One region of the Shewanella sp. SG44-2 genome, then DNA from elsewhere that is predicted to be linked to it. Evidence: predicted binding sites of a transcription regulator. Region 1 holds the regulator's gene; the other holds the start of a gene.

Region 1 (16,788 bases):
CACCATTACCGGTTCGGGAGTTGCCAACGTGGTCACCACTGGCCAGTTTACGATTCCGTTAATGAAGCGCTTTGGTTATCGGTCTGCTTTTGCGGGTGGGGTAGAAGCCACATCCAGTATGGGCAGCCAAATTATGCCGCCGATTATGGGCGCCGTGGCCTTTATTATGGCAGAAACCATTAATGTGCAATTTATTGAAATTGCTAAAGCGGCGATGATCCCCGCAGTATTGTATTTTTGTTCGGTGTTCTGGATGGTGCATTTAGAAGCTAAACGCGCCAATTTATCTGGTTTACCTAAAGACCAATGTCCAGATCCGTGGGCAGCAATTAAGTTGCGTTGGTACTTACTCATCCCATTATTTATTTTGATTGGCTTGTTGTTTTCAGGTCGTACACCGCTGTTTTCTGGCATGGTTGGCTTAGCACTGACTGCGATTGTAATTTTAGGTTCGGCCATTATTCTCAATCTATCATCTGCTGCTATGCGGTTTGCTTTTTGGATAGCATTAGGGGTGATATGCGCAGGCTTTTTTCAGTTAGGTATTGGGGTGATGTTTGGCGTTATCGCTATGCTGGTGGTGATTTGTTGGTTTGTTAAAGGTGGCAAAGAAACCCTAACATTATGTGTGCATGCGTTAGTTGAAGGTGCGCGACATGCAGTACCTGTAGGTATTGCTTGTGCGCTAGTGGGCGTGATTATTGGTGTTGTGTCACTAACCGGTATTGCGTCAACGTTTGCCGGCTATATTCTGGCTGTCGGCCAAGATAACTTATTCTTGTCTTTAGTGCTGACGATGGTGACGTGTTTGGTATTAGGTATGGGGATCCCGACCATTCCTAATTACATTATTACCAGCTCAATTGCCGCGCCAGCGTTACTGGATTTAGGCGTACCGTTAATTGTGTCGCACATGTTCGTGTTTTATTTTGGCATTATGGCAGACCTTACACCACCCGTTGCCCTGGCGTGTTTCGCCGCGGCGCCTATCGCCAAAGAGAAAGGCTTAAAAATCAGTTTATGGGCCATTCGCATTGCCATTGCTGGGTTTATTATTCCGTTTATGGCGGTTTACGACCCTGCGTTAATGCTCCAAAGTGGTGGTGCGCTAGAAACGATTTATGTTGTCCTTAAAGCTACGGTGGCTATCGGGATTTGGGGCGTAATATTTACCGGCTACTTATTACAAAACCTTTATTGGTGGGAACGTGTTTTAGGCTTTATTGCTGGTGGCAGTTTGATTATGGCGACACCGCTGAGTGATGAGTTAGGCTTTGGTTTGGCACTGGTGTTTATTTTGCACCACGTATGGCGTGCACGTAAGCTAAAACGTTTAGCGCAGGGCGAATAATGCTAGGGCTATGTTTGGGTTTAGCAGGCACAATATGGGCTCAAGTGCCTGCTGAACAGATGACATTGTCTTGGACTCACACTATTGAGAAAATTCGTTGGGCCGAAGATTATCGATTAACTAATGAAGGTTTTATTTTAGAACAAGCAAGGGTAAAAGGCAGTGGCGCAGGAATGGAGATCCCTGCCGATGCAGTGTTAAAAGATGGCAGTTGGCACTACAAACCGCATTTGCCTATTTTGCCAATGCTAAAGTTGGGCCGCACGCCAGAAGCAGGCGATTATCAGTTATGTGTGTCATCGACTCAGGCTGGGCAACAATGCCATTCTATGAGTTATTGGGTGGGTGAGCCTACCACTGAGCAGCCCTCCATTGAGCTATGGGGCTGTGATATACCAAGTTAGTTAATCGACATAATAGATAGGCGCTGAAGCATAAAAAAAAGCTGAATCAATTGATTCAGCTTTTCTTTAAGTTGCTTGCAGAGTATTACTTTGCAAATGCATCTTGCAGTGCAGGTACAACTTGTTTCTTACGGCTTAATACGCCGTCTAACCACACGCGGCCATCAACGGTAGGTTTACCGTAAGCGCGCTCAGTTAAGTCTGCTGAATCAGAAACAACTAACATTTCTGAACCTTCTTTCATGATATCGGTTAGCAGCAATAATACGCTGTGACGATTGCCTTCAACTTTCAATTTAGCAATATCAGCTTCTAAGTCAGCTTTGATATCGTCAAATACAGACAAATCGATAACTTCTAATTGGCCAATACCCACTAGGTTACCGTTCATGTTGAAGTCTTTAAAGTCACGCATAACAAGGTCACGTGCTGGTGTGCCTTCAACTGCTGATTTCACTTTAAACATATCCATGCCGAGTTCTTTAAAGTCTTCTATACCGGCGATTTTAGCTAACGCTTCAACGCAACGGATATCGGCAGTGGTACAGGTTGGAGATTTGAAAATAACCGTGTCACTTAAGATGGCGCACATCATGATACCAGCGATGTTTGCTGGAATTTCTACTTGGTAGAAATCGAACATCATTTTAATGACGGTGTTGCTGCAACCTACTGGACGGATCCAACATTCTAGTGGAGTAGAAGTGGTTAGGTCGCCTAATTTGTGGTGGTCGACAATACCGACGATAGTCGCTTGAGCGATATCATCTGGCGCTTGAGTAATTTCTGAATGGTCAACAATATAGACTTCTTCACCAGCGTAACTGGTTTTGTATTCTGGTGCTTCAAACCCAAATTTTTCTAAAATAAATGCGGTTTCTGGTGATAACTCGCCTAAACGGGCTGCAATTGCCGGTTCATCGATTTGGTTTTTTAAATATGCTAATGCTATAGCACCACAAATTGAATCTGAATCAGGGATCTTGTGACCCACTACATACATTGCCATTGAAAGACTCTCCTATAAAGTTGCCCTGATTTTAACAAGTATTGATCTTCATCGCATTAAAAAATACCACTTCAACGGTTCAACTTACCATATGAGTGTTATCCATAATGATATGCGTGTTTAATTGACAAAAAAAGGCCCCGAGCGGAGAGTCTCGGGGCTTTTTATATTTTACTCAGGGTAGGTGTATATTTGTCTTTAGCTTGGGATAACAACGTTATCGAAGTCTCTTTTCAGTATTCTATTGAGACTATCTCAAGTGCTCTGTCGAGGTGCTTCTTGTACTGGAATTAACTTTAGCAGACTTCTCTCAAATAGCGATTTTTTGCTAATAATTCAGCAGTAGGACTGAGTATTCATCATTTGTTAAGGCCATATCGTTATACCCGTACTTTTATCACCACTTTGCGAACTTTTTGTGGTGTTGGGCTGGTGCCTGGCATATGGATGTCGCCAGGGAAAAATAGTGCAAACATGCCCGCTTTTAGCGGAATAAACGCCGCATCATCTTTGTTAGATTCATAGTCGTATTCAGCATAGTCATGCTTGTCAAAATAAGGCTTAGAAGGTGTTTGATTGGCTAACGGTAAATAGCCAAATTCTTCTTCCCCGCTAACCACATACTGCACATCAATATACTGTTGATGAACTTCAAAGGGTTCGATTTCTTTAGGCTTAGTTTCATAGTCATTAACGATAACGAAAATATCTTTGCCTTCAAGCGGATAATTGCCCACAGCAAGCTGGCTAAAGTCTGTGTCCGCGAGATGGGCTAATGCTTTGGCTAATCTCGGGCTAAGTTGAGTGTATAGGTGACGATTTGCTAAAGTATCAACAATCATAAAAATTCCGTAAGATATGAACCACAAAAATATGCTAGCGTATTAGCGCTAAAGCATACAGTTTTACAAAGATAACAGCATTACAAATATAAGAAGGATTGTACATTGCCTGCATTACGTTTACTTGCTGGACCAACTGCTTACGAACAACTAGAAGCGAATGGCTTAGATCAATCATTGTTTACTCAGCTCTTTGCAGCATCAGGCGGACCTAAGTGGTTGGCGATAGCTGGCTTAGATAAATATTTATTTAGTGAGTTTTTTCAGGGGCGCGAAGATCCCCTTTATACCATGGGCGCGTCGTCGGGTGCGTGGCGTTTAGCTTGTATGGCGCAACAAGACCCATTAGCGGCTTATGAACGTTTAGAGCATTTTTATATTCATCAGAACTACGAAAAAAAGCCGACTCGTGAACAAGTCAGTGCCCAAGTATTACAAATTGTTGATGGCATTTTAGGTGAGCAGCAAGGCGCTGATATTATTGCTAATCCGTTAATTCGTCATCATATGGTGGCTTGTCGTGCCCGTCATTTAAATCGCATTCATGCCAAATTTGGCTTAATGATGGGACTGTCGATGGCTGCAGTAAGTAATGTGGTCAATCGTAAAAGCTTAGGCTGGCACTTTGAACGGGTTATTTTAAGCCATAAAGACGCCGCATCACCTTTTAGACGTTTGAAAGATTTGCCCACCAAACATGTCGAGTTAACCCAAGACAATATCCGCCATGGATTGCTAGCGACAGGATCGATCCCGTTACTACTTGATCCGGTAAAAGATCTGCAAGGCTCGCCTAAGGGTCATTATTACGATGGTGGCATAACCGATTATCATTTTGATATGCCATTGCCTGCCGCTACAGGCTTGAGTTTGTATCCACACTTTTACCCGTACATGAGCCCAGGCTGGTTTGATAAATCCTTATTGTGGCGTAAAGCGAAAGCGAATTATCACAATGGTTTAATTTTAGCGCCGAGTAAGCAATTTATTGCAAGCTTACCGTTTAGTAAAATTCCTGACCGTGAAGACTTTAAAAATTTAGATACTAAAAGTCGGATTGCCTATTGGCAGCAAAGCGTGCAACAAAGCCAGGTATTAGCTGACGAGTTTGCTGAAATTGTTGCTTCTGGCACTATTATGGATCGTATTGAGCGTTTATAAGATCCAATAAGTTGAATGTTTTTTGTACTTTTTTTGAAAGATAGTCGTATTAAACAAGGTCTATTGGAGTAGGGCGTAGCGAAAACGGGTGGTTATGTCGGTAGTAAGCATTATATTAGGCTACTTAAGTTGTTGAATAATTAACCACTGCTACACTTGTTTCATTGATTTGACTTTGGTTCAGTAACTTCACCTATGGTGTAGGAGGCTGTTATGCAAACAAAAGAAGTAGCATTACTGATTCAAGATGCTGTGCTATTACCCGGTGGACGACTTGAAATTAGAGTCGTGTCACCGAGTGATTTAGCCATGGTTGCCGATGTACTAAAAGGCCACTATGGTTTAGCTTTTGCGCCATTGAAAGTGAATAGCGAACTGCCTTGTTATATTACAGCAACCCAATGCAATATTATTGATTTCAATCAGTTAGAGGATGGTTCTTTAAGCATTGTTATTGAAGGCTTGCAGCGTCTTAAAATTTTATCTGCGGCACAAAAACGAGATGGTTGTTGGATTGCTCGTGCGCTCCCTTGCCCTAATTGGTGCAATGAGCCCATTGCGGGTGAGTTTGAAATTATCAGTGCCGCACTTGAACAATTTTATCAAGTGAATCCAGATTTACTGGAATTGTATTCACAAACTCATTTAGAAGATGCCGCTTGGGTGAGTCAGCGTTGGTTAGAGGTTTTACCTATGTATAATCGTGATAAGCTGATTTTAGTCGAACAACCTAATTGCCATAAAACTATGGATTTTGTGCTGCAATTACTAAAATCTCACGTGGATGTATAAGCGCAATATTGTGTTATCGGTATCGAGATAATCAAGATACATTTTCGGCCTAGCCTGATAAGATACCTTCTCGTTTGAACCTTACCTTCATCTTTATATAGCCAAGTTGTTTATGCCTAATTCATCAAACTACACTGCGGATCATCTTCAATCCTCTTCCCAAACACCAAACGCTGCCATTGCCGCTCAACCTTCGTATATTGTGTTGCCGCGTGCTAATGAATTAGCTGGTAAGCAATACCACACAGTACTTGAGTTTTTGATCGATCATTTTAAGCAAATCGATCCCAGTGTGTGGCAACAGCGTATCAATGATGGCAAAGTACATTGGCAAAATGGTGAGCTAATTACCGCAGAAAGTGCCTATCAAGCGACTGCCAAAGTGTATTATTACCGCGAAGTGCTATCCGAAACTAAAGTACCTTTTGCTGAACAGGTGTTGTATCAAGATAACGACACTATTATTGTTTATAAACCGCATTTTTTACCCGTTACCCCAGGCGGAAATTACGTCAATGAATGTTTAGTGCATCGTTTACGTATCGCCACTCAAATAGATACGGTCGCACCGGCGCACAGGCTAGATAAAGATACGGCTGGTGTGATGTTAATGACGCTCAATCCGCAAACACGCCATGCATATCATCAGCTGTTTTTAGATGACAAGATCACTAAAGATTATCAAGCAATCGCTAAATTAACGCCTACGTTGCTGAGTGAATTAGCCGATAATACTTGTACGCTTCCTATTCATTGGACGGTTAAAAATCGTATTGTGGCGGCAAATCCAAGCTTTACCATGCAGGTGGTTGAAGGCGAGGCGAATAGCCATTCTGAAATCAGTTTAGTGGCGGTAAAAAATGGTTTTGGCTTATTTGAGTTAAGTCCTATTACCGGTAAAACTCATCAATTACGTGTACATATGCAAAGTTTAGGCATGCCGATTTTACACGACCGCTTTTATCCAGTACTACAACCTAAAGGGCTGGACAACTTTGATAAGCCGTTGCAGTTGTTGGCTAAACGGTTGCGCTTTACCGATCCCATCAGTGCTATTGAACAAGATTTTCAGTGCCAAGGTTTGGATTTTTAGTTCGTTATTTAGCGAATAAAAAAACCGCCATCGTAAAGTCGATAGCGGTTTTTTTGTATCAGCTTATTGCTGTTGCAGTGAGCTTATCTGAGTATTAGTCAGCTTTTGTGTGTTTAATACCTTTACGATTTTTCATTGGGTCGCCATCATAACCAAGGGCTTTCCAGTCTAAACGCTCGCCTTTGTTGTGGCAGTCATTACACTGTAGTGCCTTGTCTTTTGGTGACACCATGTGGTTGATGCGCCACCACATTTCGGTTTCAACAAAGCCATGCTGACCACTGTATTTGAGTCCTTTTTCTACCATGGTTGGGTTAGCTTCCATGCCTAATTTTGCAGCTAAGTCCCAATCAAATTTATCCCAGTAGCCACCTTCACCGTACGTTTTAGGGGTTATCAGAATATTAAGTTTAGCATCATAGATTTGCTTACCCGTGTGCACTTTAAATGGGTAGATTTTAGCTTTAGGGTCGCGAATATCACCTAATGGATAAGCCAATTTAACCGTTTTAGTTGGGTCCATTTTATCGCCAGCCATATACGCATCGGCGCGGCCATTAAACCAGGCATATTGTGGTTTAACGTCTTTTTGCCAAATAAAGCTGCCTTTCTTTTTCATAAAGGTGTGCTTGCCGTATTGGTCTGTTGTTTCAGGAAGATCTTGTCCTGCCTGTGACCAATCCCAATGCATTTTGGTGGGTTCATTTTTAGCAAATGATGGTATGTGACAAGTCTGACACGCTACAGTTGCTGTGTGTGTATTGAGCTTTTTATTTTTATGAGGCGCAGCATCATGGCAATTTACACAACCAATTTTGTTTTCCCCTCCAGGTGATACGCCCATCGAGTTACCGGTAATTTGATGATTTTCAGTAACGTGACAAGTTTGACACTGGAAGTCATTTCCATCGGTATCCATGTGGACATCGGTCGCTTTGTCTGGATAAGACATTGATGAGTCTAAATCGCCGTGTTTAACCGCATCACCGCCGCCACCGTAAAAGTGGCAACTGCCGCAATTGTCACGCACGGGTGCACCTACATTTTGGGCAACATTGGCTAAATTGACTCTAGCTAAGGCCTCGCCTGCGCCCGCAGGATCTTTAATGTAAGTTCCCGTGGTGTCGTGGCAAACTAAGCAATCGACTTTGGTCATGTCTTTAAAGTCGAATGTTGAATCTTTCCATCCATAACCGGCATGACAACTGGTACAACGCGGTTCGTTACCCGATATTGATACACAAAAGTTGTTAATGCTGTTCTTTTTACCGCGCATCACAGTGCGGTCTGGTAGTTTTTGCTCTAACTCCCAAGTCCAATGTGAAGATTTCATAAACTCTTCAGCATGTTCTTTATGGCAGGTTAAGCATTGTGTCGTCACTTCAGGGCCATTAGCAAAAGGCCCTTTCAGCGCCTCTTTGTGGTTAAAGGCAGCCTGTGCGCTACTGCTTAATAACAGTAATACAGCCAGTGCTGATAATAATTTCATGGTGTTTGTCCTTACCCCTGAGATTGTGCTCAGGGGGGCCAAGTTAGAAGGTTAAGTTAGCGTTAGAAGTTAACGGTCAGTGAGGCATTGACGTCATAGGCGGTGTCAACAACTGGCAACATTGAGTACGCGCTACCGGCAATCACATCGTCAACCTTCATCGGTGCACCTACTGGTGAGCCACTTCCGGTATATTCATAGTCGTAATACAAACCAGCTAACTTGATAAACATTTTTGGATTAATATCAAAGATATAATAGGCTTCAGCAACATGGCCGCGAGTGGCTAACTTACTGCCGATTGGGTCGTCTTGTGCTTGGGTGAAGGGACTCCAGTATTTAGAACCGTAGTTATATTCCAAACCGAATTTGCCGTATGGTGCAGGAATTTGCATACCTACATAAATGCCGTAACCATCTTTGGTGTCGCTATCAACAGTTTCTTTTGGCACCATAATGATTTCAGTACCAGTGCTGTTCAACTCTGCTTCAAATACTGCATCGCTTAACATGCCACCGAACAAACCTGCATTACCGTTAGGTTCAGCGCGAGTCCATCCTAATGAGGCAAACATTTTCAGATCGTCATCGGTTTCATAGGCATAACCTAAACCACCTAAGTACATATCACCAATGACACCGCTTGGTTGTACACGGGTGACGAAGTTAAAGTTGTCAAACTTTTGCATGTCTTGATACATGGTTGGGGCAAAGATACCCGCCAGTTGAGTAGGGAATGCCATGGTGCCCGTAAAGCCATCATTGACATCTTTAGCACCGAATAAAGTGAACTGTAAGAAATGGTTACCGTCATTAATCACGTCGATATTAAACCCGCCGAGGTGGGTATCTTTAGTGATGATGTCACCAAATAATTCGCCATTGCCGTACTGTGATTCAAAGCCTTGGCCATAGCAAAAACGTACTGTTTGGCCTTCAATACCGGTAATATCACCCAAGTTGTAACCTAAGGTAAGACCATCGAAGTTAAAATTAACTAAGTGACCTGATGGCGTGCCGCCTCTGAGTTCATTTTCACGATAATGATTTGGTGGACCGTACGTTGAAGGACGACGTCCAATAGAAAGGTAAGTGCCACTGCCGTTAATGTCTTTCCAATTAAAATAGGCGCGCTCTACTTTTAACTCATCACCACTGGTGCTACCGCTACTGGTGCCGTCCATGGTGAATGAATTCCATGAGTCGAATACTTTAACCCCAGCAGAGTCTCCCCAGCTCTTAAACATGGTTAAACGTCCTGCAAAGCTGACGTTATCCCACACTTTAGCATCAATATTTAGGCGTAAGCGCGTGGTGTAAAATATATCGTTATCAATGTCTTGTTGGGTTTTCTGGCCTAACAGCATTGGCATAACACCTTGTAGCATACCGCTTTGAAACGCGCTGGCTAAATCAGGGTTTGCCATCATCATTTGGCCTAACGGTGAGGTAGCGCTATTTGGATCGCCAAACGCTCCTGACATGGCTTTAGCGCCAAAGTCAGAAAAGTTAACGTTCATGGCTGGGTTCCAAGTGACGTTTTGATAATGTAATGAATGTGCTTTAGTTCTAAAATCACCCGTAATGGCTATTCTGTCTAAAGCTGTGTGACGCTCGGTTTTATCAACTCGTGAATTTAAATAATCAAGATCTTCATTAATCGTAGCCAGTTGTTGTTTAAGATCGGCAATCTTTTGTGCATCTGTATCTGCTGCTAGGCTTGCGCCGCTCATAAAGAGCGCGTTAGCCACTAATATTGAGATGAGAGTTCTCATGGTCTTTCTCCCCTTGATTTGCCAAATAACATGGTCAATTTGGCAAATTTTTTGTGTCAGAATCCCTGAGGCTAAGCCTCACAGTTTTTTCGTTTGGTTTATTGGCTGATGTTTCGTTTAGAACGAAAAGATACTCAGCATTGATGATTTAGCCGCAGGTAGCTGGTTGGTCTGAATCGGCGGCGTGGTCATATAAGAACTGTTGAATGTCTTTCAGGTCTTTTTCTGATAAGGCTTCAAAAACGGCAGGTTTAGCTTTGTGCTTATCACGGGTGAAAAAACGATCCCATTGGCTCATAGTTTTAGTCATTGGGGTGAGTTCAAGGCCTTCACTGTTAGCGCTGTGGCAGGCTTTACATTCTTTTTTGTATAGGTGCTTACCTTTTTTAGGATTACCACCATCTGCGGCCATCACTTGGGTGCCAAGTGATAATGCCATAGCAACTGCGATACCAACTTTAATGTATGTGTTCATCATTTTGTCCTCTGTCGGGCTTATTAGGGTCGTGCTTAACAACATTTAATTATTTCTTTGCTGTAAACAATGTTACCTAAAAGTGGGTAGTGTTAATTTGAAGTAGATCATATCCATGAGAAAAATCTAATTGAAAAAAAGTTAATTGAAAGAAATCTAATGAACTAGTGTGATATGGATCTATTGCATATAGATAATGAGTTTGTTAGGGGAAGTGAAACGGTTTTTTTTGATACTTATTGATGGCGTTTTTTAGGTGAGAAATAGACTGCTTGATAAATAGAAGGGGAAGATTTTAATCATTGTTAGAAAACAAGCCCATTGATGGCTCGTTTTGTTTACAGGTGCAGAATAGTTGATTAGCTCATTAACGTGTTGGTCGACATAATAACTAACACGGTTGCACTAATACTACATAACACTAATGTGGCTATACGGGTTTTATCTTTATCAACGCGACCAATTAACTTACCCGAGACAAGATAACCAGCAACGACTGAAGGCAATAATAGCAGTGATAGCCATAAATGCTTCACTTCAACTAAGCCGACGATGGCTAAAATGGCTAGCGCTATTAATGAGCTAAACACGAAGAAGGCTGATAAAGCGGCTCTAAATTGACTTGGGTCTTGGCCTGCAAGCAAAATGGCCATTGGCGGACCGCCGATGGCTGCGATATTGCCAAATATGCCCGAAAATACCCCTGCGATAAATAAACTGAGACGATTAATGGGGGCGCTAAAGCGAAAAATGCTAAGAATAACAGCAATAAACACAATAGCTGCAATCACTAAGCCTAATATTGCTTGTGGGGCAAACAGCAATAATCCAGCGCCTAAAAACCCCCCAGGAATTCGCCCGAGTAAGGCATATTGCAAACCATTAAATTGTAAGTGACCACGCTCTCTAAACAAGGTCATTGCAGAAATGGCAAAGCCCATAACAATTATCGGAACTGGAACTAATTGAGGATTAACAATATACAGCAGCGGGCTTGCAACAACGGCTAACCCAAAGCCAATTAAGCTTTGAGTTAGCGCGCCAAAAAACACGATAATTGATGCCAGTATCAAGGTCGTTGGATCGATAAATGACATCATAAGTTCTCTTTAAAACATCACTGCTTCTTTATAGGGCAGTTTAAAAGTTTGTGAGGTAATCACTAATCAGTGAATTATTCGAGTTCTTCCCACTCGATACCCATATCATCCATTAACTTTTTCGCTTCACTTGGAATGCTATCAGGCTGATCTTTTGAAAGATCACCGTCATAAGGTAATGGTTGACCGGTGTACGCATGCAAAAATGCTTCGCATAGCAGTTCACTGTTAGTTGCATGGCGCAGATTATTTATCTGGCGACGCGTCCGCTCATCTGTCAGTACTTTTAATACTTTTAAAGGGATAGAAACCGTAATTTTTTTTACTTGTTCATTCTTTTTGCCGTGCTCGGCATATGGGCTGATATATTCGCCATTCCACTCAGTCATTAACTTACCCTTAACGATAAATACGCTGCAGATTTTAAACCGTTACAATCTCTAGTCAAATTATTGCTACTATTTAATCCCGATTGCAAATAGATTTCTTGATGTTTAGACGTCTAAACGTCTATTTTGGTTGACGGATGGGGATCTCTTAGGTAAATTTGGACGTCTAGACATCTCTTTGTGTGTTTGTGAAACTTTAGGAGTCAACCATGACTAAGCATCAAAGCGCCACATTGGCCGTTCGCCAAGGTATTGAAACAGACACACAACATGGTGCTATCGTGCCACCGATTTATTTATCGACCAATTATTCATTCGATGGCCACAATAATCCACGCGAGTTTGATTACAGTCGTTCGGGTAACCCTACTCGATGTATTTTAGGCGATGCACTCGCCAAACTTGAACAAGGTGCAACCGGTGTAGTGACATGTACCGGCATGGCCGCGATTACATTGGTGACTAGCTTACTTGGTCCTGATGATTTATTGGTTGTGCCGCACGATTGTTATGGTGGCAGTTACCGCTTATTCACTAACTTGGCCAGAAAAGGCCAATTTAAGTTATTGGTCGTTGATCAAACTGACGCACAAGCGCTGAGCAAAGCAATAGCTCAAAAACCGAAAATGGTGTGGTTAGAAACGCCATCGAATCCTTTATTGCGCGTGGTCGACATTGCTGCCATTAGCCAAGCTTGCCATGACGTTGGCGCGTTAGTAACAGTCGATAACACCTTTTTATCGCCGATATTACAGCAGCCTTTGTTATTGGGTGCAGACATTGTTATTCACTCAACCACCAAATACATTAATGGTCATAGCGATGTGGTCGGTGGAGCTGTAGTGGCTAAAGATCCTGAAGTGGGTGAGTTGTTACATTGGTGGTCAAATACTCTTGGGCTTACGGGTTCAGCATTTGACAGTTATTTAACCTTGCGAGGCTTACGTACTTTAGCGGTACGAATTCGTGAGCATCAACGTAACGCACAAAAAATTGTTGAGTTACTCAACGCCAGTGATGTAGTGGCAAAGGTGTATTATCCGGGTTTAAAAGACCATCCAGGTCACGAAATTGCGGCAAAACAACAACAAGGCTTTGGTGCTATGTTAAGTTTTGAGTTAATCGGCGGCGAAGCGGAAGTGGTGGCATTTTTAAAGGCGCTGTCGTTGTTTAGTGTTGCCGAAAGTTTAGGCGGGGTGGAAAGTTTAGTCGCCGTTCCGGCCACTATGACCCATAGAGCAATGGACCCACAAGCAAGGCAAGAGGCTGGTATTAAAGAGACTTTATTGAGACTATCTGTCGGTATTGAAGATGCAGATGACCTCTTGACCGATATTCAAGCAGGCCTAGCAGCTGTTGCCGCGATAAAATCAGCTTAATTCGAGTTTAAGTTAGCTGTGGTTTCGACCAAATTGGGTAAAATAGCAAAACATGCACTTGCAACACTATTGGTTTCAAAATAGAAGTCTAGCAGTCGCAACAAAGTCGTAGTTGTTTAAGGAGTCAGTAATGACGCGAAGTCATTTACATAAGTTTGGTGGTTCAAGTTTAGCGGATGCAGATTGCTATCGCCGTGTTGCACATATTCTACTTACGCATGGTCAGAGTGATGATTTAGTTGTGGTATCCGCCGCCGGAAAAACGACTAACTTCTTATACAAATTATTGAGCCTGCGTGACAGTGGTCAGTTGTGGCAAGAAGAGCTGCAAATTCTGATCAGCTACCAGCAAACGTTAATTGAACAATTATTGTCAAACGAGCAAGCGCGTGATTTACGCGAACGTTTGTCTACCGACAAATCTCAGTTAGTCAGCTTATTATCTTTAGAGCAACGTAACGATTACCAATTAAACCAAGTGGTGAGTTTTGGTGAACGTTGGTCGGCGCGCTTAATGGCCGCTTTGTTACGAGAAATGGGCGTAGCTGCGACTCATGTCGATGCGTGCTCTATTTTGGTTGCCGATGAAGGCGCCGTACCCAATATTTTAGTCGCTGAGTCTCGTGACAAGGTACAAGCCTTATTAGCCTTGCACCCGCAAGAGCGTTTAGTTATAACCGGTTTTATATGCGCAAATCGCCACGGCGATACCTTATTACTGGGTCGCAATGGTTCTGATTTTAGTGCCACTTTGATTGCCAGCTTAGCTGACATTGATCGTGTAACCATTTGGACCGATGTTGAAGGGGTGTTTAATGCCGACCCTAACAAAATTAATGATGCGAAATTACTCAAGAGTATGTCATTAGCTGAAGCTGACCGCTTAGCGCGCCTGGGCTCTCCTGTATTGCATTCTCGGACCTTACAGCCACTGTTTAATACTGAAGTGAGTTTAGCGGTACGCTCAAGTTATGCTTCACACACTGACTTTACTTTAATCGCGCCACTGAGTTCATCAGCGAGTGCGCCTGTGGTCACTAACTTAAATGAAGTGGTGTTGTTTAGTTTTAAAATGAACGCAGATATTGAACCGTTACTGGCCATTTTGGATAAAGCAGGAATCACGCCGTTAGCTTATTGGTCGCTAGCACAACATAAGTTTGAGTTGGCGTTAACGCTTGAAAGCCAGAAACAAGTGCAAGCTTTGCTCACTCAATACAGCAGCGAATTTTTGATTGAAGAGTTGAGTGCCCAAACTGACTTAGGCCTAGTGGCATTAGTCAGTGCTGATGCTCATCACTTTAGACGCAGTTTTGCCCGACTACTCAGTCGTGATGCCAAACCGATTTATCAAGATGCATTAAGTTTGGTCACCTTAGTACCGCAAACTCAAGTCAGTTTATTGACCCAAAAAGTACATCGTCGTTGTGCTGGGCCAAGAATGCGTATTGGAGTGTTACTGCTGGGAGTGGGTAACATTGGTGAGGCGTGGATTGATTTGTTTAAACGCGCCAGTCCAGCATTAGATCATGAACTTGAAGCCTCTGTTGAGTTAGTTGGTTTAGTTGGTTCGAAAAAAGCGTTAATTTCTAACGACGGAATTAACCTTGAACAATGGCAGCAAGATTATCAACAGCAAGGTATTGAATGGGATTATGATCAACTGTTTGATCAATTAGCGCAGTTATCATGCGATGAAATTGTCGCCTTAGATATTAGTGCTAGTGCCGCCTTAACCTTGCAATATCCAGAGCTATTTGCCCGTGGTATTCATGTGGTGAGTGCCAATAAATTAGCCGGTTCAGGGCCATTGCCATTTTATCGCGAATTAAAGCAGCAGCTGAGTAATCGCCGCTTGTTTTGGCGTTATAACGCCAGCTGTGGCGCAGGTTTGCCTATTCAACATGCGTTAAATGACTTACGTAATAGTGGTGACACTATTGAAGCCGTGGGTGGGATTTTTTCGGGCACGTTATGTTGGTTATTCGAAAATTATGATGGCAGCAAGCCGTTCTCAGAATTAGTACTTCATGCTCGCAGTTTAGGCATTACTGAACCGGATCCTCGTGATGACTTATCTGGCCGCGATATGCAACGTAAGTTGTTAATCTTGGCTCGCGAGATTGGCTTAGCGGTAGAGCTAGAAGATATTAGTCTCAACTCGCTAGTGCCTCAAGCCTTAGCTGAGTTATCACTTGAAGACTTTTTAGCGCGCATTAGTGAGCTTGATGACGATTTGTTGCAGCAGTATGTCGCTGCAGCTGAACAGAACAAGGTGCTACGTTATGTGGCTTCGCTGGATAAAGTCGAAGGTAAGTTACAGGCTGAAGTGGGTTTGCAGTGGGTTGATAATAATCATCCTTATGCGAATTTAACCCCAGGGGATAATGTGTTTGTTATTCGTAGTGCGTTTTATCAAGGTAATCCATTGATTATTCGCGGCCCAGGGGCTGGGCGAGAGGTGACAGCAGCAGCGGTGCAGTCAGATTTAGTGCATATTTGCAAAGACCTGTTACAAGAGTAGTTTTGTTAAAAAAGACCATTATTAATGGTCTTTTTTATGTCATCTCGGGAATGTTTTTGAGCTGAAATTCAGCTCTTTTCTTTATTTGCCGCAAACCGCTCAACGCATAAATACTAAAACGTGATATGACTAGTGTTCATCTCTTGAAATGGAGTTCGAAAATAAGTATGAAAGTCAAAGTGTTTACTAAAGTGTTAAAACCTAAACTCAGCTTTTGGATGCAACCGATAGAACAAGCTGATTGTGGTTTACAAGACGAAATTAATTTATGGTTATCCAGGCACACATCTATAGAGATTACTGAAATTAAACAAACTCAAAGCGGTGGTTCATTTATGCCAGCGACGTTAAATATTACCATTTTGTATCAGTAATATAACGAGATTGCTTTTTGTAAGCTTAAAGAACTAATCGACATCAATTAAAAGATAGATAACAAATAAGGATAGGTCGCGCGAAGTCACATCTTCATCCAAGTGCTGAACAAGTCCGATATTGGGTGGGACTCAGACTTTTTATTATACAAATAGCAGATCGAGAGTTCGATTAATTTAAAGTGATGTTTATGGATACTATTTTTGCGAGTATTTAAGATTGGCCCAGTCTTTAGTTACCTTTCATTACTCGCAGGTAACTAATACCCCTAAGGCGATACAATTTAAGTCGCCTGTGCTTAGGCTTCTTCTACTGCGTCATCTTTTAATGATTCAGTTGTTTTATCGGTTAACGTTATTAATAGGCCTGTGAGTAGGCTCATGCTGTAACCGAGTACGGCGCCGATAATAAGTGGTGGAATGATAGCGGCTAGATCAGCATTTAAGGCAAAAGTGATGCAACAACCGATAAAGGTGCCGGGAATAAAGGCGAAGTTTTTATTACTGGCTTGTAAGCACATAAATGCGGTGACAATGCCTGTTAATGCATAGCTGATCATTGGCGAACCTAGAACACCGCTGCCTGCAATAATTAACCAGCCCCAGAATACACCGGAAAGATTGGTCATCA
Region 2 (16,788 bases), on a different contig from region 1:
GTGGATCATGATGTCCAATTAGGGTTAAATTTTGGTTATATGCTAACTGATAATTTGGGCATTGAATTATTAGCCGCATCGCCTTTTAGTCACGATGTGTCACTGGGTGAACTCGGTAAAATAGCCGATTCAAAGCAATTGCCGCCAACGCTGGTAGCGCAATATTACTTTGGAGATTCACAGTCTGCTTTACGTCCCTACATTGGTTTAGGGATTAACTTTACTAACTTCTATGACAGTGAATTTACTCAAGAAGCGAAAGATCTAGGTTTAGATAATTTGAGCTTATCTAACTCTTGGGGCGTTGCAGCTCAAGTTGGACTTGATTATCAAATTGACAAAAAATGGTTAGTTAACGCGTCTGTTTGGTACGCACAAATTTCAACGGATGTGAGCTTTGACATGGGGGCAGACCATGTTGTGGTTGATACCGACATTGATCCTTGGGTTTACATGGTCAGCATCGGTTATACTTTTTAAGCTAGCGTAAAATACGTTAGAGAAGAAACAAGAATATGACAAACAGGAACCTGCGGGTTCCTGTTTTTGTTGATGGCGTTTATTGAGACTTTTTACGCGGTTTCCAATGGCGGGTATTGTAAATGTACTCTGGTAATAAACGATTTATCCAAGCGACAACACGCCAGCGTTTAGTGACATAAACTCGCCGTTTGCCTTTTTGTAATGCCGTGATGATTTGTTTCGCCACTTTATCGATAGGCGACAGGAGCAGTTGTGTATTCAAATGAACGGCTTTATCAAATAACCCTAATTGAATATCACTAATGGTAATAGGCAGCTTTAATCGTTGCGCATGCATACTCAAGCCTTGCAGGTAATTTTCAGCAAAGGCTTTAGACGCATGATAAGCCACATTAGGGCCTCCACGTTGACCGGCTATTGAGTTAATGGCGGCAAGTTGGCCATAACCTTGATCGCACATTAATTTAAAAATACAGTTATTGGCAGCAGCAAATCCCATAACGTTAATATTGATGGCGAGCTTATCAATTGCCCAAGGCAGGGAAGGGTCGTAGTCATTGACACCAGTATTAACAATCACCAAATGGGCGCCATTATGTTTGGTCCAAGCAGTATTAAGCTGTGTAATTAGCGTATCAGGTTGATCAATCGCTAACGGATAAACACTCACTTCACCTGGCAGACTTTGACTAAACTCGTTAAGTGATTCAGGGTCGTTAACAAAAAGCACTAACGAAACTTGCTGTGCAGATAACTGTCTGGCTAATGCTTGGCTCAGTTGCGAGCTGGCACCAATAATCATCGCTGTCGCTGTAGACATGATTCATCTCATCAAAAATAATGACTCATAATAGAAATAACATCAGTTGATAACAAGCGAGAAAAAAATTCAACTTAAGACGTGTAGACTTCTAGCCATCCGAGTGTATGATGGTTATCTAACAGATTGACCGCTATTAACGTTAACAATAAGCCATTCTGCCGCGGTGTAGGCTGGTTGAGCATGCTAATGATGTTTGCAAGCGACATCAGACATTCGATGATGGCCACGGTTTTCAGCGACAAACTGAATGTTGAAACTGTGACATAACAGACATTAACGTTATTGTGAAAAGGCTGGTTGGTTAACCGAACGTTGGTTAATCAAGTACATGTATTTAATTAATCTAAAGGTGAGACGTATGCCGGTTCGAATTCCAGATAACCTGCCTGCAGCAGGTATTTTAGAGTCAGAAAATATCTTTGTGATGTCTGAAACCCGAGCTGCTAATCAGGACATTCGTCCAATGCGGGTATTAATCTTGAATCTAATGCCTAATAAAATTGAAACAGAAACCCAGTTATTGCGATTACTGGGCAATACGCCCCTGCAAGTTGGGGTCGATTTATTACGCATTCATGATAAAGAATCAAAGCATACATCAGTGGATCACATGAATACCTTTTATCGTGATTTTGAAGACATCAGAAATAACAATTACGATGGTTTGATTATTACTGGCGCGCCGTTAGGGCAAATTGATTTTAAAGATGTGGTGTATTGGGACCACATTCGCGAAATTATTGACTGGTCACAACAACATGTCACTTCGGTGCTGTTTCTATGCTGGGCAGCTCATGCTGGTTTGTATCATCTTTATGATTTACATCGTCAGTTATTAGCGAATAAACGTTCTGGTGTATTTAATCATCGTAGAACCAGCGACCCACACCCGCTATTGCGTGGTTTTGATGATGAATTTTTTGCACCGCACTCACGATTTGCAGAAATGGATATTGAACAAATTCGTCAACATCCAGATTTAGAAGTACTGGCTGAATCAGATGAGGCTGGCGCGTATATTGTGCTGAGTCGTGATAATCATAATGTGTTTGTTATGGGACACCCAGAGTACCAAAAAGACACACTGAATGAAGAATATGTGCGCGATGTTGGTGAAGGCCTTAATCCAGATATTCCACAAAATTATTACCGTCAAGATGACCCCACACAAGATACTATTGTTCGTTGGCATAGTCATGGCAGCTTATTAGTCAGTAATTGGCTCAATTATTATGTTTATCAGCTAACGCCATATGACCTGTCTGATATGAATGCTAAAACACCATGGGAAAGTAAAAAGTAAATTTGAATATAGTTTCACCAGCGTTTTAACGTTGACTTCGTTTCGATAAAAGCTATTGTTAAACTTAGATGTTTTTATTGTAAGGTCGAGGTTAAATGGTTAAAACCAAGTTGATGATATTATTGGTGTGTGCAATGAGCTGGCCGCTAACGTCTTGGGGGGCCGGTGATGTTTTTAGTGACGTTAATGACACTAAAATGAATGGCGCCAATGTTAGTAATAGTACTGTTAGCGATAATATCGTTAGCGACAATACTGATAGCGCAACAATTACTGATATCAAACAACAGTTAGCCACATTAGACTTACCACAACAACGAATTGACTTTTTACAACAACAGCTACAACAAAGTGCTCAATGGCCGATTGAACAGCAAGGCCAGTTGTTGCATTTGCTAGCAATAGAGCAAGAAGTTAACAGTGATCTTGTCGCGGCAATTGACAGTTATACTCAGGCAATTAAATTACTTACACCACATCCTCTTAGTCAAGAACTGGTCAAAAGCTATCTCGAACGCTCATTCATACTTTACCTTCAAACTAACGACACCCAAGTTTATTGCCCAGATCGTGAAGTGGCGATTACATTAGCCCGTCAGCTTGGAAACGTTGATATCTTGGCCGAAGTGTTAGCTCAAAGCGCGTATTGTTATAATAAACCAAGTGATTTTGGCGAAGGTCTGAAAAGGTTAAATGAAGCATTAGCGTTAGCACAACAGCATCAATTAGGACTGAGCCGCCAAGCGATGATATTTAATGCCACCGCTGCTATCTATCGTGACAATGGTTTAAACCGTAAAGCCTATGAATATTTTAACAAAGCTTATGGCTTTTGGGAGCAAGCCCAAGATAAACAAGACATGTTTAATATGTTGCATAACATGGTGGGTGAATCGATTAAATTGGCCATGTGGGTGGAAAATAAAGCCCATTTAGCCCAAATGCAGCAGTTAGTTGAACAATCGCCAGAGTTTGCTGACTTTGATTTTTTCTATCAATTTAATACTGGCATTAGCTGTTGGGCCCAAGGTTTATTTCAAGAAGGTATTGATCATTTTTTACGAGCATTAGCGGTGCAAGATACAACCCAAGAAAAATACTTTGTCGACGCCACGCATGCATGGTTGGCATTGAGCTATTTTCGCCAACAACAACCAAATAAAGCTTTTAAGTATGCTGAAATATTTTCTGGTTCGGCGACTTATGACGGCCATTCCAATGAACTGAAATTGATGATTGCTGCCATTATTGATTACGCCAATGGGTCGAGTAATCTTGGTATGAATAAGCTTTTGGATACCATCGATTTACAAAAAAAGAACTTTGCTAATATTATTAATAATGATGTGGTTAATTCATCATTAGACCATAATCTTACCGTGGCTGAGTTCAATAATCGTCTGCTCGAAAAGCAATTGGCAATCAATAAGCTGAATTTAGAGGCCGAAATTGATTCTCAAAAAATTACTAACTTATCAATGGCAATCGCAGTGCTAATTGCATTGGTGTTATTGGTGGTGGTCATTTTCTTGTGGCAATCTCGCCGACAATTTAAACGCCGCTCTCAAACTGATTATTTGACGGGTATTGCAAATAGACGTCATACCTTTGAACAGGGTAAAAAGCGCTTTTATCAGGCTAAAAAACATAATCGATCACTAGCCGTTATTATGTTCGATATCGATAACTTTAAAGCCATTAATGATCATTATGGTCATGATATTGGCGATTTAGCCATAAAAGCGTGTGGTAGACGAGCACGCAATTGGCTCAAGAAAAACGATATTTTAGGTCGCATCGGTGGCGAAGAGTTTTTAATTATTTTACCTGATACAGAGCAAGCACAAGCCGTTGAAATAGCCGAACGATTGCGAACCAGTATTGAGTCAAACCAGTTTGTGTTTAACGATGTTAAAATGAATTTCACTATCAGTGTGTCTGTCGCGATGTTAACCCCGCAAACTCATGAGCTTGTCGACATTATTAAACAAGCCGATTTAGGCTTATATCAAGCAAAAGACAACGGCCGTAATCAAGTCGTGGTTGTCGATCATTAACCCTCCCTAAGTGCCGATGCAGTTGTTTGGTCGCTTCGGCTACTTTCTACTTAGACTAAAGTTTTACGCTCAATAAATCACTCAACAGTAATCATGTTACTGATAAATAGGTATTGATATATATCATAAAAACAATATCTTACATCAAATTTAAACGTGACATTCTTAAACTGTAAATCTTCACTGACAATTCCTATTAATTAACATCTGTATTTAGACCATTTTTTACTTGCTTTACGTTCGCGTCAACGTCAAAGTGATATCCATATTATTGATGTTAATTTTTTAAGCGCAGTAAATTGGAGTGGTTATGAGTACAGAGCAAACAGGTCAAGATATCGTTATTGTTGCCGCGAAACGTACACCAATGGGTGGGTTTCAAGGCGCATTGTCTGAGGTAGCTTCTCCAGTATTAGCTGCAACCGCTATCAAAGGTCTTATCGCCCAAACGGGGATCAGCGTTGATGCTGTTGACGAAGTATTGATGGGTTGTGTATTGCCAGCCGGTTTGGGCCAAGCACCTGCTCGCCAAGCGACGCTAGGTGCGGGTTTACCGTTAAGCGTTGGCGCAACAACAGTCAATAAAGTTTGTGGTTCTGGTATGAAAACCGTCATGTTAGCGCACGATTTAATTAAAGCTGGTAGCAGCCAAGTTGTGGTTGCTGGTGGCATGGAAAGCATGAGCCAAGCACCATATTTACTCGATAAAGCACGTAGCGGTATGCGCATGGGCCACGGCAAAGTCATGGACCACATGTTTTTAGACGGCCTTGAAGACGCTTATACCGGTGGTGCAATGGGCACATTTGCCCAAAAAACCGCTGATGACTTTGGTTTAACTCGTGAGCAAATGGATGATTTTGCATTAGGTTCGCTCGAAAAAGCCAATGCAGCGATTAACTCTGGCGCATTTAAAGACGAAGTCGTGCCAGTAACCATTAGTACGCGCCGTGGCGACGTGACGGTAGAGATAGATGAACAACCTGGTAATGCTCGTCCTGAAAAAATCCCGACATTACGCCCTGCATTTACCAAAGACGGTACGATTACTGCGGCCAACTCAAGTTCAATTTCGGACGGCGCTGCAGCGTTAATGTTAATGACACGCGAAAAAGCACAGCAATTGGGCTTAAGCGTATTAGCGACCATTAAAGGCCACACCACTCATTCACAAGAACCGTCAATGTTCACCACCGCACCCGTTGGCGCAATGCAAAAACTGTTCGATAAAGTGCAGTGGAACAAAGATGACGTCGATTTATACGAAATCAACGAAGCGTTTGCCATGGTCACCATGTTAGCTATTTCTGAGCTGAACTTAGATGCCAACAAGGTCAACGTTAATGGCGGTGCATGTGCAATGGGACACCCAATTGGTTGTTCTGGAACGCGTTTGTTAGTCACATTGATTTATGCCTTAAAAGCACGCGGCCTTAAGCGCGGCGTGGCATCGTTATGTATTGGTGGCGGCGAAGCCACAGCAATGGCGATTGAAGTGTAAATAGACAATACAAGTTAAGTTCGACAAGACCACCGCACAGGTAGATGTACACGCAGCCACTGTTAGTGAGACTGACAAACACAACAAATCGCGTCACCTGTGCAGTAACTCAATACGAGTGATGTTATTCACTCATAAGATGTCCAAGGATCGAGGAAAACAACATGATCACACAAGTTAAGCATTATATTGATGGCGAATTCACTTATGGCAGCGGAGATCGCAATATTGATGTGACCAACCCGGCCAATAATAGCGTTATTGCTAAAATTAATTGCGCTACCACTGCCGAAGTTGAGCAGGCCATTCACAGTGCTAAAGAAGCATTTAAAACGTGGAAAGAAGTCCCTGTGTCTGAACGTGCGCGCGTCATGTTGCGTTACCAACATTTACTCAAAGAGCATCACGACGAACTGGCGACCATTTTGGCGCAAGAAACCGGTAAAACATTTGAAGATGCTAAAGGCGATGTATGGCGCGGCATTGAAGTAGCTGAACATGCTTGTGGTGTTGCGTCGTTAATGATGGGTGAAACTGTTGAAAACGTCGCTCGAAATATCGATACCTATAGCTACACTCAACCATTAGGTGTGTGTGCGGGTATTACCCCATTCAACTTCCCAGCAATGATCCCGCTATGGATGTTCCCGTTATCGATTGCTTGCGGTAACACGTTTATTTTAAAGCCGTCAGAACAAGATCCTATGACGCCACAGCGTTTAGTTGAATTGTTTGTTGAAGCAGGCGCGCCAAAAGGCGTGTTGCAACTTATTCATGGCGACAAAACAGCAGTAGACATCTTGCTAAGAGACCCAGCCATTAAAGCGATTTCGTTTGTTGGTTCTGTGGGGGTTGGTCAATACATTTACAAAACCGGTACCGACAATCTAAAGCGTGTGCAAGCGTTTGCAGGAGCTAAAAACCATTGCGTGATCATGCCTGATGCGAACAAGCAGCAAGTGATCAATAACATGGTTGGTGCCTCTGTTGGTGCTGCCGGTCAGCGTTGTATGGCGATTTCAGTCGCTATTTTTGTGGGTAAAGCTAAAGAATGGATCCCTGAATTAAAAGAAGCGTTAGCTAAAGTTCGTCCTGGTTTATGGGATGACAAAGAAGCTGCTTACGGTCCAGTTATCAGTCCAGCAGCAAAAGAGCGTGTACTAAAACTGATTGCTCAAGGTAAAGCTGAAGGTGCTGATTGCTTACTCGATGGAACCGATTTTACCGTTGCAGGTTACGAGTCGGGTAACTGGGTTGGCCCAACCATGTTTACCAATGTCACCACCGACATGAGCATTTACAAAGAAGAAATATTTGGCCCAGTACTGTGTTGTATGGAAGCGGATAACTTAGACGATGCTATCGAACTGGTTAACAACAGCCCATACGGCAACGGCACTTCAATCTTTACTGCATCAGGCGGCGCAGCGCGTAAATATCAACATGAAATTGAAGTAGGCCAAGTGGGTATTAACGTGCCAATTCCTGTGCCATTACCTTTCTTCTCGTTCACTGGATGGAAAGGCAGTTTCTATGGCGACCAACACGCCTACGGCAAGCAAGCGGTGCGCTTCTGCACCGAAACCAAAACCATCACAACTCGTTGGTTTGACTCAGAAGCCGTTAGCGGTCCTAACATGAGTATTGATCTTAAATAGGAATGATGTTTATTGCCGTGACGCCGTCACGGCAATATTTTTCGCTAAACAACAAGACCACCTTACCTCCCATTGCACCTAGTAATGAGTTAACTGCTTAAAGCGGTATGCGGCTAAGGCAATAAATGACCCAAGAGTCATCCAAGACAATATTAGGAGTCCAGCATGGATTTTAATTTAAACGAAGATCAGCGTCAGTTTGCTGATTTAGCCCGTCAATTTTCTGCCGAAGAACTCGCGCCATTCGCCGCCAAGTGGGACGAAGAACATCACTTTCCTAAAGACGTGATTCAAAAAGCTGGTGAGCTGGGGTTCTGTTCTTTGTACTCGCCAGAATCAGAAGGCGGTATGGGCTTATCTCGGTTAGATTCTTCGATTATTTTTGAAGAATTAGCCCATGGTTGTACAGCCACCACAGCAATGCTAACAATTCATAATATGGCCACTTGGATGGTGACTACGTGGGGCACTGAAACCTTACGTAAGCAGTGGTCAGAAGGCTTAACCACAGGGCAGTTATTAGCCTCTTACTGTTTAACAGAACCTGGTGCTGGCAGTGATGCAGCTTCATTGCAAACCAAAGCTGTGCGTGATGGTGATGATTACTTGATCACCGGTTCAAAAATGTTTATCTCTGGTGCGGGTGAAACCGAGCTTTTAGTGGTGATGTGCCGCACAGGTGAAGCAGGCCCTAAAGGGATTTCAGCGATTGCCGTACCTGCCGATGCGGCCGGTGTTACTTACGGAAAAGCTGAAGATAAAATGGGTTGGAACGCACAGCCAACAAGATTAATTAGTTTTGAAAACGTGCGCGTGCCTGCCGCTAACTTACTTGGCGAAGAAGGCCAAGGTTTTACCTTTGCGATGAAAGGCCTAGACGGCGGACGTATTAATATTGCTACCTGTTCAATAGGTACAGCGCAAGCTGCACTAACTCGTGCAACTGAATACATGAATGAGCGTAAGCAATTTGGTAAACCGCTAGCGGCATTCCAAGCATTGCAGTTCAAACTGGCTGACATGGCAACAGAATTGGTTGCTGCTCGTCAAATGGTACGTTTAGCGGCGTTTAAATTAGACACTCAAGACCCAGAAGCCAGCGCTTATTGTGCCATGGCGAAACGTTTTGCGACCGATGTAGGTTTCCAAGTGTGTGACGGTGCACTGCAAATTCACGGTGGTTACGGTTATATCCGTGAATATCCGCTAGAACGCCATTTCAGAGATGTGCGCGTGCACCAGATTTTAGAAGGCACTAATGAAATTATGCGCCTGATTATTGCTCGTCGTTTGCTCGCTAGCGATGCTCATCCAATCCTGTAATTAGCTGATCCACTCGTGACTCACTAGCTCTAGCATAAGGACATAGCATTATGACTGCACACCCTGCGATTCTTAAACATATAGTCGGCCACACGGCCATTTTGACCTTGAACAATCCGCCAGCCAACACCTGGACAGCAGACAGCTTGCAAGCACTGAAACACACAGTACTTGAACTGAATCAAAACAAGGACGTTTATGCCCTTGTGATTACCGGTCAAGGTGACAAGTTTTTCTCAGCAGGCGCTGATTTGAATTTGTTTGCCGACGGCGATAAACAAAATGCAGCCTCCATGGCAAAACATTTCGGTGAAGCGTTTGAAGCATTAAGTGCATTTAGAGGTGTTTCGATTGCGGCCATTAATGGTTATGCCATGGGTGGCGGGTTAGAAGTGGCATTAGCCTGCGATCTACGTATTGCAGAAGCGCAAGCCCAAATGGCATTGCCAGAGGCCTCAGTGGGGTTACTACCTTGTGCTGGTGGCACCCAAAACCTAACGGCTTTAGTGGGGGAAGGTTGGGCAAAACGGATGATTTTATGTGGCGAACGTATTGATGCCGCCAAAGCGGAGAAAATAGGCCTTGTTGAAGAAGTAGTAGGACAAGGTCAAGTCTTAGATGCTGCAGTGGCATTAGCCGCTAAAGTGGCTAAGCAATCACCTAGCAGTGTCAGCGTATGTAAAACCCTTATTCAAGCCGGACGAACTATGCCGCGGGCTCAAGCATTGCCGTTTGAGCGCGAAATGTTTGTGGACTTATTTGATACCGAAGATCAGGCTGAAGGTGTGAATGCCTTTTTACAAAAACGCACTCCAAACTGGAAGAACTGCTAATGACTCAAGATGTAATATTTCAAACCCAAGGCACGTTATCAGGTCAATCTATTGGCATGGTAACTCTGAATATTGAAAAAGCACTAAATGCATTAACCCTCGACATGGTTGCAGCAATGCAGGCACAACTCACCAAGTGGCAACAAGACGACAGCATTGCGTGTGTTGTGTTAGATGGCGCCGGCGAAAAAGCCTTTTGTGCTGGCGGCGATGTGCGCGCTATTTACCATGCATCTGTCGCCAACCCAAACAACATCACCACAGAAGCGTGTGAGTTTTTTACCCAAGAATACCAACTTGATTATTTACTGCATCAATTCGGCAAACCCGTTTTAGTATGGGGTGATGGTATTGTTATGGGCGGTGGACTTGGGTTAATGGCGGGCGGCAGTCATCGTGTTGTTACCGAGCGAAGCCGTATTGCAATGCCAGAGGTGACCATTGGTTTATATCCAGACGTTGGCGGCAGCTACTTTTTAAACCGTATGCCAGGTAAGACAGGATTGTTTTTAGGCTTAACCGCTTACAACATGAACTGTGCAGATGCGCTGTATGTTGGTTTAGGAAATCACATTCTTAATAGCGATGAAAAAGAGCCACTATACAATGCCATGGCTGAACTCGCTTGGAGTCAAGATAGTGAGCAAAATCATCAATTGCTAAGCGGATTGTTGACCAATATGAGTCAGCCGCATTTAGCGGCATTATCTATTAGCCCACTGCAACAATTCCAAGCACAAATCGATTTGTTGATGTCGGGTGACATCCTTGATGTGCATCATCAATTATCGTCATTAAACACTGATCTGGATTGGCTAAAACGAGCACAAAAAACCGCCTTAGCAGGTAGTCCAATAAGCTGGCATTTAATTTTTGCTCAGGCTGCACTTGGCACCGAAATGAGTTTGGCAGACTGCTTTAAGTGGGAGTTAGGTGTAAGCGTCAATTGCTGCTCTATGGGTGATTTTTGCGAAGGTGTTCGCGCCTTATTGATTGATAAAGATCGTCAACCTAAATGGTTATTTGCAGATGTAGACGCAGTGGATGCGAATAAAGTGACCCAATTGGTTACCTCGCCTTGGGCTGAAGATAAACACCCATTAGCAGACTTTACTTAAAAAGGATTAACGACATGGCAACAGTAGCATTTATTGGTTTAGGTAACATGGGTGGCCCAATGGCGGCCAATTTAATTAAAGCGGGTATGACAGTCACAGTGTTTGACTTAAATCCTACAGCAGTCGAAGCGTTAACAGCTCAAGGTGCACTCAGCGCTAAAACAGCATGCGGCGCAGCGGCAGCCGCCGATTTTGTGATTACCATGCTGCCAGCAGGCAAGCATGTACGCAGCTTGTACCTAGGCGATGACAATAATAAAGGTTTGTTAGATGTCGTGTCTAAACAGGCATTATTGATAGATTGCTCAACCATTGATGCCGACAGCGCCCGTTTAGTTGGGGCAAAAGCCGCTGAAAAGGGCATCGAATTTATGGATGCGCCAGTATCTGGCGGTACAGCAGGCGCAGCAGCCGGTACCTTAACCTTTATTTGTGGTGGTAGTGAAGCCGCCTATCAACAAGCCCAAACGGTATTAACGGTTATGGGTGGCAATATATTTCACGCCGGTGCAGTAGGTGCAGGTCAAATAGCAAAGATTTGTAATAACATGCTGTTGTCTGTGTTGATGGTGGGTACTAGCGAATCGTTACAACTTGGTTTGGATAATGGTTTAGATCCTAAAGTGTTGTCTGATATCATGAAAGTCAGTAGCGGCGGTAACTGGACGTTAGAAAAGTACAACCCATGCCCAGATGTGATGGAAAATGTGCCGTCGTCAAAAGGTTACCAAGGTGGTTTTATGGTTGACTTGATGGTTAAAGATTTAGGGTTGTCGCAAGAAGCGGCAGTCGCCTCTAATTCAAGTACACCTATGGGTTCCTTGGCTCGTAGCTTATATGTTAATCATGCTCGCCAAGGCCATGGCCGTCGCGATTTTTCGAGTATTTTTGAACAATTTTCAAAGAAAAAATAAAGGATTCAGTTGATGGAATTAAAAGATAAGGTTGTCGTCATTACTGGCGGAGCAGGTGGGTTAGGTTTAGCTATGGCGCATGATTTAGCTGCCCAAGGTGCTAAATTGGCGCTTATCGATGTTGATCAGGCTAAACTTGAACAAGCTTGTGCTGATTTAGGTTCTGTAACTGAAGTTCAAGGTTATGCATTAGACATTACCGATGAAGAAGATGTGGTCTCTGGCTTTAAATTTATCGTTGAAGACTTTGGCAAAGTGAATGTATTAATTAACAATGCCGGTATTTTACGTGATGGGCTAATGATTAAAGCCAAAGATGGCGTAGTGACTGACCGCATGTCATATCAGCAGTTCCAATCTGTTATCAATGTTAATTTAACTGGCACCTTTTTATGTGGTCGCGAAGCCGCAGCAGCGATGATTGAAACCAAGCAAGCTGGGGTTATTATCAATATCTCTAGCGTTGCTAAAGCCGGTAACATGGGACAATCTAATTATTCAGCGTCTAAAGCGGGCGTTGCGGCTATGGCGGTTGGTTGGGCAAAAGAGTTAGCTCGCCATAATATTCGCAGCGCAGCAGTTGCTCCTGGAGTTATTGCTACCGAAATGACCGCAGCAATGAAACCAGAAGCATTAGAGCGTTTAGAAAAAATGGTCCCAGTAGGGCGCTTAGGTCAGCCAGAAGAAGTGGCTGCAACGGTGCGGTTTATTATCGAAAACGATTACGTTAACGGTCGTGTATTTGAAATTGACGGCGGTATTCGCTTATAAGCGATAGAGTGATGCTTTTGCTCATTATCTGTTCGCTCAGCGCAATATAACGCGTTGAGCACTTTCATATAATGAATGTGATTGGTATTCCCTGTATTCAGTTTGTTATGATGTTGTCACGCCGAGCTTATGCTCGGCGTGGCTTTTTTACTTTTAAGGATTAATGACGTGGCGAAGTTAGAATACCTGCTAAAAAAAATCATGCTAATCGTAGGCATTCTGGGCGTGATTATTATCTATGGCGGATTTTTGTATTTATTATTTTCAGGTCGCTCAACTGCTGCGCTACCGTGGTTTTTACTCCTTTCACCGTGGATTTGTGTTTACTTTGGTTTAACCCACGTACAGCAAGTGGCTGTAATACAGTGGTTTACTCATAAATTTAGTTTCAAAAAATCGACTAAGTAACTCTGTTATGTCTAGCTTATCCGCATTTTTATCAAGGTTTTCTATCGCTTTGTATACCTTAATTGCCTTGGTCGCATTTGCTGCCAATTCAGTTTTGTGTCGCATGGCGTTATCGACTCAACAAACTCCGGCACTCATCGATCCCAGTAGTTTTACTGCAATTCGTTTAACCGCAGGTGCGTCGGTATTGTGGTTGTTAATGCTGTTGCGAAGTACTAAAACCACAGTGAGTAACTCTACTAGCCGTGGCAGCATGTTTGCAGGGGCATTGTTGTTTATCTACGCGGTGACTTTTTCATACGCCTATGTGTTACTTGATACCGCGACCGGAGCACTAATTTTGTTTGCCGCAGTGCAAATTAGCATGATGTTAATCAGCTATTTTCAAGGCCAGCGGTTAACGCTACTTGAGTGGATAGGCGCATTATTGGCATTCAGTGGATTTGCTTATTTAGTATTACCTGGCGTAAGCGCGCCTTCGATGACCGGATTAGTATTAATGGCGATCAGCGGTTGTGCTTGGGGCGGGTATACTTTGTTAGGTAAAAAGTCAGTTAACCCATTATTTGATACAGGTTATAACTTTATTCGCAGCCTACCTTTGGTTGTGGTGATGATATTGGTGGTGTGGCTCCTGCCTCAATTAACCTCAGCGACACAATTAGTCTCAATATCACAAGTAACAGTATTGTCTGCTAAAGGCATATTGTTGGCTGTGTTATCGGGTGCAATGGCATCGGGTATTGGTTATGCGTTGTGGTATCAAGCATTGCGCGGACTCACATCAACCCATGCTGCGGTTTTACAATTAACGGTACCTGTGATTGCCGCAGTGGGCGGTATTCTCTTTTTAGATGAAGTGATCAGTTTTCACCTTAGTGTATCGGCGGGCATTATTTTTGTTGGGATTGCATTGGTTATTTTTGCTAAATCCCATCCAGTTAGCCAATAAAGCGGCATATAAGTAAACAAATAGTTGAGCAATAAACATCAGTTAACAACAAGTGACTTACACATACATAACTCAATAAAATAAACGATTAACGAGGTTATATGAGCAATTCAACACCGTATCCAATTGGTACACCAGGTCAAAAATGGACCGACGCAGACAAAGCACAATGGTTGGCACAAGTTGCCATAAAGCGCTCATATCAAGATGAAGTGGTGAGTAAACTGGCTCAGATTAATGGTCCGTTTGAACAGGTACAATACGGCGCATTATCTTATGACGCTAATAAATATCCACTGTTTGCTTTTAAATCTCAGCAATGGGATAGCAATAAGAAAACCATTCTAGTGACTGGTGGAGTACATGGTTATGAAACGAGCGGCGTACATGGTGCTATTCAGTTTTTAGCCACTAAAGCACAGGATTATACTCAGTATTTTAATGTGGCCATCGCGCCGTGTGTTAGCCCGTGGGGTTATGAGACCGTTAACCGTTGGAATCCTAAAGCCATCGATCCTAATCGCTCTTTTTATGCTAATAGTCCTGCAGAAGAGTCTGCCGCGCTGATGGCATTTGTGGCAAGTTTGGGAGATGTATATGCCCATATCGATTTGCATGAAACGACTGACACTGATGAGTTAGAGTTTAGACCTTTGCTGTCTGCGCGTGATGGCATTGAATACGATAAAGGCATTATCCCTGATGGTTTCTATTTAGTCGGCGACAGTGATAACCCAACTCCAGCCTTCCAAAAAGCAGTGATTGATTCTGTGGCTAAAGTGACTCACATTGCGCCTGACGACAATGGACAATTAATTGAAGTGCCGATAGAGCAATTTGGGGTGATTAATTACCCGGTTAAAAAACTCAGTTTATGTGCCGGGATTACTGACAATCACTTCAATACCACTACTGAGGTTTATCCGGACAGTCCACACGTGACAGCACAAGAATGTAACGATGCTCAAGTTGCTGCCATTACTGGTGGATTAGATTACATAGTGGCTTATTTAGAACTGTAAAACGCTTATGCGGCTAGAGTTAGCGGTATTTCTACAAAACGTTTTACATCTTAGCGTTAGGGCGCAATCTGCGCCCTCATCTATAACTGCACTTTGAGTGGTAGCGGGGTGAATACTCGTTACCACTCTTATTAAGTGTCCTGCCTTTATTTACCATCTTAGCCCTACAGCATTTAAATTTTCTAGCAGCATGTTGCTTTGGTGTTGATGCTTTCAGCATAGAATGGTATCGCTACATGCCATTTTGTGGCCAGTTAATCAATAATAAAAATAATGAGTTGAATATCACAAATCAATAGGATAGGACTTAGAGATATTTAAATTAGAATTTACTATATAAGGATATTGCCTTAAGTATGTATCATTATTCTGATTAAAAGTGATTATATTTTTGGTGTTTGTATCATTTCTATTTTAGCCATTGAATGAGATCATTATGTTTACGACTACAAAAAAATATCAAATAAAGTGTCAACAAAATGAAGCACTAATTCAAAGCGTTCAACGACTAGAGCAGGAAAACCAGCAATTAACTCTGCACAATGATGAATTAAAAACGCAAGTAAGCCTCAATCAGGCCAATCAAGAAGAGCTGTTTTTTGAACAGCAATTATTAAACTGTACTATTGAATGTATTAAGCATATTGAGGGGGTTCGTGAAACAGTTTTATCGTCATATCAAGCTATCGATCGTGAAAATCAATCAACCAATGTGATCAGTGAATTACTCCATTCATCGAGTGATTCTCTTAGTCGTATTGTGGCTGAAATGAATTCGTTAACATCGAAGATGGGCATGCTAACTGAGAATATTTCTGGTCTTTCTAAAATGGCCGATAACATCAATTTGTTCGTTTCGACTATTTCAAAAATTTCTGCGCAAACAAATTTATTAGCACTTAATGCCGCAATAGAAGCTGCGCGCGCAGGTGAAGCGGGTCGAGGATTTAGTGTCGTGGCCGACGAAGTCCGTTCATTAGCCAATAATACTCAAACTTCCGCAAACGAAGTGTCTGAACTGGTCAATAAAATTATTGATACCACCTCAACAACCGTTGAATCCGTCAGTGTTATTCAAAATAGTAATGGTGATTTATCATTAGGTGTTGAAAAGCTTGATGCTGACTATGTCGAGATTATTGATTGCTGTACATCGATGAAAAACACCATTAGCCACGCATCATTAAGAACCTTTATTCAAACTGTAAAACTAGACCATATTGTGTGGAAAGGTGAAATCTATGCCGTTGCTCATGGCTCTAGTCAAAAATCAATTGATAGTTTTGCTGATCATACAATGTGTCGATTAGGCAAATGGTATCAAAGTAGTGGTAAGAATGATTTTGCCGCCAATAATGCCTTTCGTTCGTTAGAGGTTCCACATAAAGAAGTGCATGCTAATGGAGTAAAAGCATTAGAGTTGATCATCAAAGGTGATAAAAAGACCGCGATTGACCATTTAACTAAAATGGAAAAAGCCAGTCAACAAGTCATGCATTACCTTGATCAACTGAGCCAATAGATAAGGTCTCATGTCTCGTAGAGTTAGCAACGGGAAAGCTTAGGTAAATAGGTTGACTAGATAGTATTTTTCCTGCTATTTCCCCAGCCATAACCGCTAG

Evidence for each region. The regulator MetJ, encoded in region 1, represses methionine synthesis genes. The targets are predictions, from matches to a motif close to TAGACGTCTAGACGTCTA.
Region 2: the regulator MetJ is predicted to act here: its motif matches at 1,380-1,397, upstream of metA (homoserine O-succinyltransferase).

The regions. Positions count from the first base shown of each region.
Region 1 covers NZ_JACJEU010000004.1:236,918-253,705, forward strand. Annotated here, with positions in the region: gene H5181_RS05000 (TRAP transporter permease) at 1-1,351, shown strand, start outside; gene H5181_RS05005 (DUF1850 domain-containing protein) at 1,351-1,755, shown strand; gene H5181_RS05010 (manganese-dependent inorganic pyrophosphatase) at 1,841-2,764, opposite strand; gene H5181_RS05015 (YhcH/YjgK/YiaL family protein) at 3,145-3,606, opposite strand; gene H5181_RS05020 (alpha/beta hydrolase) at 3,712-4,767, shown strand; gene H5181_RS05025 (LON peptidase substrate-binding domain-containing protein) at 4,981-5,559, shown strand; gene H5181_RS05030 (pseudouridine synthase) at 5,672-6,652, shown strand; gene H5181_RS05035 (tetrathionate reductase family octaheme c-type cytochrome) at 6,747-8,141, opposite strand; gene H5181_RS05040 (DUF3373 domain-containing protein) at 8,204-9,916, opposite strand; gene H5181_RS05045 (cytochrome c) at 10,065-10,394, opposite strand; gene H5181_RS05050 (sulfite exporter TauE/SafE family protein) at 10,751-11,491, opposite strand; gene metJ (met regulon transcriptional regulator MetJ) at 11,566-11,880, opposite strand; gene metB (cystathionine gamma-synthase) at 12,090-13,259, shown strand; gene H5181_RS05065 (bifunctional aspartate kinase/homoserine dehydrogenase II) at 13,390-15,783, shown strand; gene H5181_RS05070 (hypothetical protein) at 15,951-16,157, shown strand; gene H5181_RS05075 (DUF1097 domain-containing protein) at 16,457-16,788, opposite strand, start outside.
Region 2 covers NZ_JACJEU010000009.1:90,680-107,467, reverse strand. Annotated here, with positions in the region: gene ompW (outer membrane protein OmpW) at 1-480, shown strand, start outside; gene H5181_RS09545 (SDR family oxidoreductase) at 560-1,303, opposite strand; gene metA (homoserine O-succinyltransferase) at 1,665-2,609, shown strand; gene H5181_RS09535 (GGDEF domain-containing protein) at 2,705-4,666, shown strand; gene H5181_RS09530 (acetyl-CoA C-acyltransferase) at 4,977-6,167, shown strand; gene H5181_RS09525 (CoA-acylating methylmalonate-semialdehyde dehydrogenase) at 6,332-7,825, shown strand; gene H5181_RS09520 (acyl-CoA dehydrogenase family protein) at 7,991-9,148, shown strand; gene H5181_RS09515 (enoyl-CoA hydratase) at 9,199-9,981, shown strand; gene H5181_RS09510 (enoyl-CoA hydratase/isomerase family protein) at 9,981-11,099, shown strand; gene mmsB (3-hydroxyisobutyrate dehydrogenase) at 11,114-12,013, shown strand; gene H5181_RS09500 (SDR family oxidoreductase) at 12,026-12,784, shown strand; gene H5181_RS09495 (hypothetical protein) at 12,986-13,192, shown strand; gene H5181_RS09490 (DMT family transporter) at 13,200-14,144, shown strand; gene H5181_RS09485 (M14 family metallocarboxypeptidase) at 14,246-15,166, shown strand; gene H5181_RS20910 (methyl-accepting chemotaxis protein) at 15,603-16,688, shown strand.